Regions from separate parts of the Paenibacillus sp. O199 genome, predicted to be linked through region 3. Evidence: predicted binding sites of a transcription regulator. Region 3 holds the regulator's gene; each other region holds the start of a gene.

What was found. The regulator CtsR, encoded in region 3, represses protease genes until heat stress. The targets are predictions, from matches to a motif close to ATGGTCAATAAAGGTCAAACA.
Region 1: the regulator CtsR is predicted to act here: its motif matches at 1,864-1,884, upstream of clpP (ATP-dependent Clp endopeptidase proteolytic subunit ClpP).
Region 2: the regulator CtsR is predicted to act here: its motif matches at 1,801-1,821, upstream of clpP (ATP-dependent Clp endopeptidase proteolytic subunit ClpP).

The regions. Positions count from the first base shown of each region.
Region 1 is NZ_LGRP01000017.1:94,572-97,857, reverse strand. It holds gene clpX (ATP-dependent protease ATP-binding subunit ClpX) at 1-1,071, opposite strand, end outside; gene clpP (ATP-dependent Clp endopeptidase proteolytic subunit ClpP) at 1,084-1,674, opposite strand; gene tig (trigger factor) at 2,052-3,286, opposite strand, start outside.
Region 2 is NZ_LGRP01000015.1:105,172-108,457, reverse strand. It holds gene A6049_RS20875 (stalk domain-containing protein) at 1-830, shown strand, start outside; gene clpP (ATP-dependent Clp endopeptidase proteolytic subunit ClpP) at 1,115-1,711, opposite strand; tRNA gene A6049_RS20865 (tRNA-Arg) at 1,889-1,963, opposite strand; gene A6049_RS20860 (sugar-binding transcriptional regulator) at 2,447-3,286, shown strand, end outside.
Region 3 is NZ_LGRP01000028.1:891-4,176, reverse strand. It holds gene clpC (ATP-dependent protease ATP-binding subunit ClpC) at 1-36, opposite strand, end outside; gene mcsB (protein-arginine kinase McsB) at 224-1,294, opposite strand; gene mcsA (protein-arginine kinase activator protein McsA) at 1,323-1,847, opposite strand; gene A6049_RS25910 (CtsR family transcriptional regulator) at 1,878-2,339, opposite strand; gene A6049_RS25905 (GNAT family N-acetyltransferase) at 2,812-3,286, opposite strand, start outside.

The sequences.
Region 1 (3,286 bases), on a different contig from region 3:
AATGGCTTCCTTCGCAATCGCCAGCAATGCTCCTGGTTCGAACACCAGATTCACATTATCCAGCTCAAGCAGTTTTTGGTACTGTTTCGTAAGCGCATTTTTTGGCTCGGAAAGAATCCGTACCAATGTGTCTTCGTCCAGCGGCTCCAAAGTGGAGATAACTGGCAAACGGCCTACAAATTCCGGAATCAGACCGAATTTCAGCAAGTCTTCCGGCAATACCATACCCAGATATTCACCTGGTTTAAGATCTTTTTGTTCCGCAACGGTATTAAAGCCGATGACTTTTTTACCGATCCGGCGTTTAATCATTTGCTCGAGACCATCAAAGGCACCGCCACAAATGAACAAGATGTTGGTGGTATCAATCTGGATGAATTCCTGATGTGGATGCTTACGACCACCTTGTGGTGGTACAGAAGCTACAGTTCCTTCCAGGATTTTCAAGAGCGCTTGTTGAACACCTTCACCCGATACATCACGAGTAATGGATGGGTTCTCGGATTTACGCGCTACTTTATCAATTTCATCGATATAAATAATGCCGCGCTCTGCTTTTTCCACATCATAATCAGCAGCTTGAATCAGCTTGAGCAGAATGTTCTCTACATCTTCGCCGACATAACCTGCTTCCGTCAATGAAGTTGCATCAGCAATAGCAAAAGGAACATTAAGGATTTTGGCCATCGTTTGCGCAAGCAACGTTTTACCAGAACCCGTAGGTCCTAACAGCAAAATATTACTTTTTTGCAATTCAACATCCTCAATCTTACTTTGTGTGTTGATCCGTTTATAGTGATTGTAAACCGCTACAGACAAAGATTTCTTCGCCTGATCCTGACCAATGACGTACTGGTCAAGAATGTCGCGGATTTCTTTCGGTTTTGGAATATCTTTGAGGTCCAGTTCTTCGTCATGACCGAGCTCTTCCTCTACGATTTCAGTGCACAGTTCGATACATTCATCACAAATGTAAACGCCCGGTCCAGCGACCAGCTTGCGCACCTGTTCCTGAGATTTACCGCAAAAAGAGCATTTCAACTGCCCTTTCTCATCGTTAAATTTAAACATGAAACCACCCCTTTAGGAATTGATCGGTCTGCTGAGCACCTGGTCAATAATGCCGTACGTTTTGGCTTCTTCAGCACTCATGAAAAAGTCACGGTCTGTGTCCCGCTCGATTTTCTCAAGGGGTTGACCTGTACGATCGACGTATATTTGATTCAGTTTCTGACGTGTTTTAATAATCCATTCTGCGTGAATTTTGATATCCGCAGCCTGTCCTTGAACGCCGCCAAGCGGCTGATGAATCATCACTTCGCTGTTAGTCAGCGCATATCGTTTACCAGGAGCTCCGGCTGTCAGCAATAACGAGCCCATGCTTGCTGCCATACCTACGCAAATGGTCGATACATCCGGCTTGATATATTGCATCGTATCGTATATACCCATCCCTGCGGTGACAGAACCACCAGGTGAATTAATGTACAAACTTATATCCTTCTCAGGATCGTCGGCTGCCAAAAACAAAAGCTGCGCTATGACAAGATTGGCTACATCGTCATCAATCGCACTGGTTAAAAAGATAATGCGATCCTTCAGCAAACGCGAATATATATCGTAAGACCGCTCGCCTCGATTGGTTTGTTCAACAACCATTGGCACCAGACTCATGAGACCAACCTCTTTTCTACATGTAATTAGACATAGGCTACCTGTAAAGCAAACCCAAATTCATTCTAACACGTTCCTGTGACAATGTCATTTTTCACAAGTGTTGTAAAGACGGAGTAAGTTTACTTTTTTGCCTGATCATATTTAACCATGTTTTCTATGTATGTGCAAATCGGAGCAATCCTATGCCGTTTCACCTTTTTTTTATTTGCAGGAGAACCATAGGACGTTGATTGTGCATAACCAATGCCACAACGAATTCCATCCATATTATTACTGAATCCTCTATAAAATGGATGCCATAATTTAAAAATAAGGCACGCAATGATTCACGTGCCTTATCGTTTATTCAGCTGTTCATTACGTAACAGCTTGTCTTATTTTTCGTCAGCTTCTGCAGCAACTTCTTCAGCTGGAGCTTCAACAGCTTCAACGACTTTGCTGTTCTCAACGAGAACATCGATCGTTTTACGCAGTTTCACTTCGTCACGAAGGCTGTCCAGGGAACCATTACCCTCGAGAATGCCACGAATCTCTTCAGCAGGACGCTTGTAAGACTCAGCCATTTTTTCGAGTTCTTGGTTAACTTCTTCGTCAGACACTTCGATGTTTTCCGCTTTACCAACGGCTTCAAGAACCAAGTTGTTGCGAACACGTTTGGAAGCATCTTCCTGCATTTGTCCTCTCAGGTCAGCTTGTGTTTGACCAGAGAAGCTCAGGAACATTTCCAGGTTCATACCTTGGTTGCGCAGACGGTTGTCGAAATCACGCATCATGTTTTGTACTTCGCTCTCAACCATCGCAGCAGGAATATCCACTTCAGCATTTTCAGCCACTTTTTCTACAACAGCATTTTCTTGAGCTGCTTTGGCTTCATCTGCTTTGCGGGATTCCAATTGCGTTTTCAGATCAGCTTTGTACTCTTCAAGCGTATCGAATTCGCTAACATCTTTTGCAAACTCGTCATCCAGTTCAGGAAGTTGTTTACGTTTGATTTCATGTACTTTCACTTTAAATACCGCTTTTTTGCCAGCCAGTTCAGCTGCATGGTAGCTCTCAGGGAAAGTTACTTCAACGTCTTTGAAGTCGCCTGTGGAAAGACCCACAACCTGCTCTTCAAATCCTGGGATGAATGTGTTGGAACCAAGTTCCAGGGAATACCCCTCAGCTTGTCCACCTTCGAACGGTACACCATCAACGGAACCGTCAAAGTCGATTACAGCAACGTCGCCGTTTTGTGCGGAACCTTCGTCGATAACAACGAGTTCTGCGTGACGTTGTTGAAGACGCTCGAGCTCTTCAGTCACTTCTACATCCGTTACTTCATGTTTGGCTACAGCAACTTCAACGCCTTTGTAGTCACCCAGTGTAACTTCAGGTTTAACTGTTACTTTCGCTTTGAACTTGAATACTTGTCCTTTAGCGAATTGCTCGACATCTACGTCAGGACGATCAACCGGGAAGATATCCGTTTGGTCGATTGCTTCTGTGTAAGCTTCAGGAAGCAAAATATCAATTGCTTCTTGATACAGGCTTTCTACACCGAAACGAGCTTCAAAGATCGAACGTGGAACTTTACCTTTACGGAATCCAGGTACATTTGCTTGTTTAA
Region 2 (3,286 bases), on a different contig from region 3:
TAACGGCAGCTAATAATACGATGACCATCAGCCTGATTGATGGGGCACCGAGTGTTAGAATTAATAACTACTATCCACAAGTGGAAGCGAAGCTGATCAATGGCCGATTGTATATTCCGTTTTCTGCAATGAGAGATTATTTGGGTGTTCAGGGCAACTGGGATGGCAAAGCCAAGACACTGACGCTGAGCAAAGTGAAGCAAAATAGCGTGACAGTCAAAGCGGCAACAGTGAAAGTCAGCATCAAGAACGCTGAAGTCGATATTCAATATCCTCAGGTTAGCGGACTGGCTAACGATAAAGCAGAAGCAGCTATCAACAAGGTGCTGAAAGATGAAGTCGATGCTTTTGTAACAGATTTCAAAAAACAAACTAAGGAATTTGGTGACGCAGCAGCGAACCGTCCATATGCATTTGAGAGTTCTTATGTCGTGACATACAACGAAAATGGTGTGCTTGGACTCATTACGCAAAGTTATCAGGACTATGCAGGTGCACATGGCATGACGTTCCGTTCAGGTCACACCTTTGCTCTGGATTCCGGCAAGGAATTGAGTCTGGATGATGTAATTCAAAATAACAAAACTGTGCGTCAGACAGTAAGCAAAAAAGTTGGAGATCAGCTTAAAGCTAGCGGTGGTTACCTTGAAGGCTATAAAGGTCTGAATAAAGATCAGGATTTCTATGTAACACCAACAGGTGTAGTTGTATTCTTCCAGTTGTATGAGTATACAGCTTATGCGGAAGGCTTCCCAGAATTCCCGTTCACATACAAAGAGTTGCTTCCTAAAGGCACAGAGCCGTTCAGTGGCTTAACAGCAAACAAGTAAAGTATTAGAATTTCATTTCGTTGAAATGATGGCTAATAGCGTATGCGTAGCTCGGTTCGTAAATGTAACTTTAGTATTAGTCTTGGGCTTATTGCAAACGTAACGCTAAGAGAGTTAAAGTGAATCAATTAAATATTTATCATGCACTTTTAAATTATCTTCAAAAAAAGGACGCCCTCGTCATATTGACGAGAGCGTCCTTTTTTCATATAGCCCACTCAACTGGGCGTTGCCGTTTGAGTGGGCTATATGGTATATCCGTTTAATTGGCGATTCGCCTCGGCTTAGATGCCTTGGGAACCTACGTTTTCAATAACTTTATCGATGATACCGTAATCGGCAGCTTCAGCAGCACTCATAAAGTAGTCACGATCTGTATCTTTCTCGATACGCTCCAGCGGTTGGCCTGAACGCTCAGCGATGATGCGGTTCAACGTATCACGCATTTTCAGGATGCGGCGGGCACGAATTTCGATGTCCGAAGCTTGACCTTGCGCACCACCAAGTGGTTGGTGAATCATGATTTCGCTGTTAGGCAATGCAAAACGTTTACCTTTGGCACCTGCGTTCAACAGGAATGCACCCATCGAAGCCGCCATACCTACACAGATGGTAGATACATCCGGTTTGATGAATTGCATAGTATCGTAAATCGCCATACCGGCTGTAATGGAGCCGCCTGGGCTATTGATGTATAAGTGAATGTCTTTCTCCGGATCTTCCGCAGTAAGGAACAACATCTGTGCCATGATGGAATTCGCCACAACGTCATTTACATCACTGCCAAGGAAGATGATACGATCCTTCAGCAATCTGGAATAGATGTCATAGGCGCGCTCACCGCGGTTGCTCTGTTCAACGACCATTGGAATATAACTCACGTGAAAAACCTCCTCAGAAATGTAAATGTTAATTGGTGTTATATATAAACTGTTACCGTATTACCCACATCATAAACAATTCCAAACAAAAAGTCAAAGAAAGTCAAACTAAGTTTGAAAAAAAAGAAACCTATTCGGTTTCATTGGTTAAGAGTGTTATGAGCTACTAATTAAGAATGGCGCGCCCGCCAAGAATCGAACTTGGATCTCAGGCTTCGGAGGCCTACGTCATATCCATTGGACCACGGGCGCACATTAATTATTGCTGCAAACATAGTTGCATAAAAGCAGTTTTGAAATAGAAGCTTCAAATATGTGACAGCAATAATGATTATAGCTCATGAGTAATTTAATTGCAAGCTGATGTTCGCTGTTTTGGTTTGGAATACCCTGAAATTGATCATGATGAAAATAAGTGGATAAAGAGCGCAAATAGGTAAATGCTAAAAGAGGTTTTGGACATGCCATATGAAAAACCATAGCAAGCAATATGTAGATGAGAATTTTACTTTGCTTCTATATATGGTGTCGAACAGGTTGTTCTCGATCATAGTAGATTGACATTGTGAAAATAGGCGCGTACAAACGCCTGAAACGTGTCGATTTAACGCTTCGAAACACTTGCATGTCACGTCAGTTTTAGGTAGAATAGACGTGGGACTTAAAAAGTTAACCCGGGACGTTTTGGGGCCATGAAAGAAAGCTTGGAACGAGAAGCTTGCGGGAGTGGAAAGCATGCGAACGATTTTAGAAGTGCAAAAGCAGCTTCTGCCTGATCTCATGGATGTCTTGAAGAAGAGGTATACGATTCTGCACCAGATCATGTTATCGGATGTGATCGGACGAAGAACGTTAGCTAATTCCATGCAGATGACCGAGCGGGTTCTGAGGGCTGAGACCGATTTGTTAAAGGCTCAGGGACTTATTGAAATTGACAGTGCAGGCATGAAGATCAGTGAGGCAGGGCATGAATTGCTGCAGCAGTTGGAACCCGTCGCCAAAGAGCTGTTCGGATTATCCGAACTGGAAGAGCGCATCAAGCAAGCCTACGGTCTGCAAAAGGTAGTTGTGGTTCCTGGTGATTCGGACATTTCTCCATTTGCCAAACGGGAACTGGGTAGAGCCGGAGCGAAGGCTCTGGGTAATATTATGACTGATAACGATGTTGTCGCCGTAACTGGCGGTTCAACAACGGCTGGAGTCGCAGAGCAACTGACTCCGCCAACATCGCTGAAAGGTGTCTGGTTTGTACCGGCACGCGGTGGGCTGGGAGAAAGCCTTGAAATTCAGGCCAATACGATTGCATCCACGATGGCAAAACGGGTAGGGGCCCAATACAAACTCCTGCATGTACCGGATTTGCTTAGTGATCATGCTTACGAATCACTAATCCAGGACCCAAGTGTTCAGGAGATTCTGCAGCTGATTCGAAAATCGCGGATCGTCATTCATGGAATCGGTGATGCCGTAGAGATGGCACGGCGCCGTAAACTTGCGACAGAGATCATAGATGAACTTCAGGCGCAAGGGGCCGTATCTGAATCCTTCGGTTATTACTTTAATGATCAGGGTGAG
Region 3 (3,286 bases):
CTTTTGGGCCCGTTCCGTAAATCTTCCAAACATCATATCTCCTGCACCTCCATGGTTTTGGATAAAACGGGGGCTGTTGAAAGGATCCCACCGTATTCTTCATATCATTTTTGTTTGCAGCCGTGCTGCGAATAAAATCATTCAGCATTCATTTATAGAAATGCTCTATTATATAAAAGCCGCATCTGCGGCGTGAAACCTTTATAAACAACTCTTGAACAACCTAGGATTGATTGGCTGCACTGATCGTATCACGGATCAACTGAGCCCGATATATGTCACGCTCATCTGTCCGCATGTCTTCCCCAAATGTTTTCTGCAAAAAGCCCGGCTGCGTCATCACATTCAACTCGTTCATCACGGTAATGGACAAGCCGTCCAACAATCCGAGATCAACACCAAGTCGAACATCAGACAGACGCTGTGCAGCTTCCTTCGAATCGACGATGGCTGCATGGGACAAAATGCCGTAAGAACGCATAACCCTGTCGGTAATCCGCAATCTGGAGTCCGTAATTAACCGTTCTCTGGCGGTACGCTCATGCCCAATCATCTGTAACACAACACTATGCAGGTTATCGATGACTTCTTGTTCCGTCTGCCCCAGTGTGATCTGGTTCGAGATCTGGAACAGGTTACCCATCGCCTCACTGCCTTCACCGTAAATTCCCCGTACAGTCAGTCCGACTTGGGAGACTGCACTTAGAATGCGGCCAATCTGCTGTGTCATCACCAGAGCGGGTAGATGCATCATGACAGATGCTCTTACACCTGTACCTACATTCGTAGGACAGCTGGTTAAATATCCTCTGCGGTCATCAAAAGCGTAATCCACATGCGCTTCAAAAGCATCATCTATGGCGGAAGCTTTCTCCCAGGCTTCTTTCACCTGGAACCCCGGATAGAGGCACTGGATACGAAGATGATCCTCTTCATTAATCATAATACTGACAGATTCATCCTCACTGAGAATAACAGCACCATTTCTGGATTCGTTCGCAAGACTGGGACTGATTAAATGCTTCTCCACCAGCACCCGTTTGTCAAGGTCATCAATATCAATCAGATCTAGGGTATGAAAATCTCCAAAGGCATGAACGTCATCATATTGAAGTACTTCGCTCAGCTTATTCAGCACTTCTTCCGATTGCTCATTGGAAGCCAGCATCGGAAACGGATAATGCTGCAGGTTGCGTGCGATCCGGACTCGGCTGCTAATGACGATTTCGGAATCAGCCGCATCACTACGCATCCAGTCGCTGAGCGCCTTCTCTGTAAAACGCAGATTAGGCATTACGCATCCCTCCTACTCATCACAAACTTTACTCCTGAGCTATTTCTTTTTCAAGTTCCCTGATCTGATCACGAATTTGAGCGGCTTCTTCAAACTCCTCTTGCGTTATGCTCTCCTGAAGATCCCGTTTCAGATCAGCAATCTGTCTTTTGACCTTGATGCGACCACCAGCCCGTGCAGGCACTTTACCCACGTGGGAAGTGCTACCGTGAACCCGTTTGAATAGTGGGTCCAAACGACTGTCAAAATATTTATAACAAGAACTACAGCCAAAACGGCCGATTTTACTAAACTGTGAATAGGTCATGCCGCATTCTTCACAACGAAGGGATTGCGCGGGTGTTGCTCCCGCACTGCCATTCTTGCCTGAGGGTTCAAAATCAAGCAACCCGGACAATAAGTTATGAATGGAAAATCCGTTGGATGTTCCGGGAATCATTTCCCCTTTTTCACGAGCACATGACTCACAAATATGGAATTCCGTCTTCTCTCCGTTCACGATCTTCGTGAAATGGAGTGTTGCCGGACGGTTGTTGCATTCTTGGCACAGCACAATGATGTACCCCCTTGATCCCGATAGTTTTCATTTACCGAGCAAAGATATTAACATCGCCTTTAACATTCTGGCACGAATTTGATCCCGGTAAGGAAGTTTGACCAATATAATCTCTCTCGATACAGCTGCCCGCATCAACCCGGCTTCCCTTTTGCTCAAGAAACGTGCTTCTTCCAGTTGGTAGATCAGACCTTCGGCAGCTGTCTGCCCGATCTCATCTCCAATACTATGGTGCAAATGGTTATGCAGAGCCGAGTGAGCCGGCAATTCAATCCGCTGTATGCGAACATAACCGCCGCCGCCACGTTTACTCTCTACAAGATAACCTTTTTCGAGTGTAAATCGGGTGCTGATGACATAATTGATCTGGGAAGGCACACATGAAAATTGATCAGCCAGATCATTACGTTGAATTTCGACCAATCCTTCGGGACTTTCATGCAAAATACTCTTCAGATATTGTTCGATAATATCAGAGATATTACGCATCCACTCATCCTCCACTGTCTGAAACGTTAAGTCAATAAGGACCCACACGCCCCTACAGAGTACACCTTCTCAACCCATTTAACCAATCAAGGAAACAGCGAAACTGATCTTCAACGGTCTTTAACAGGAGAGCGAAGGACGCTCGAAGGTCCTTTAATATTGCTTTTATCCGCTGATGTGTACTACCTTCAATATGGCTCCCACCACCGGATTGCAGAAAGAAAGTTACGTAAGTATTTAACCTTTAGTTGACTTTGACTTTCTTTGACTTTATATACATTATAGCATATTTTGTGGTTTTGCCAAGAGGGAGCACTATTCATTTTTTACGATTTTACACGAAATATTCGGCTGACACAAAAAAACCTCTCCAAAATAGCTGGAGAAGTCCATTTGTCTCACACTAGCATCGTAATGCTATACAAGTTAAGTCTATGAAATTGATCCTAAAATACTCGTTACTCTATGAGGATCAGAAAAAATCAAGTAAATACGTTTCCCGTTCAGGAATCGCTTGCTCCAAAGCCTTAATCGCTCCATTCGGTCCTTCAATTCTACCTATTTGAGCCATCTCTGCGGGCCTACGATACCCCATCAGCATTGCGGTGAGCGCCTGTATGTCTACTTTAACAGTCTGATCCTTAGGTGCCGACTCAGATGTTTTCCATATCGAAGCTGTACCATTCATCGCCACATTCAACTGCCATACCCCTTCATTCCATGGTGCATGGGCATCCTCTACCTGGAGATTAATCTGTACTGGTGAGTCTGGGCTCGCAAAAGGATACTGTGAAATAAATTGTTCTACACTCACAATACGTGCCATGAAGAAAGGTACAATTTCCTGCTGAATCCGCGGATTATCTAATTGAAAAGCAAGCATATCACTGGCTGGTGCCTGTAAAGTGACTTCCTCAATCATAGAATCATGGTTGGCAATAAAGGTC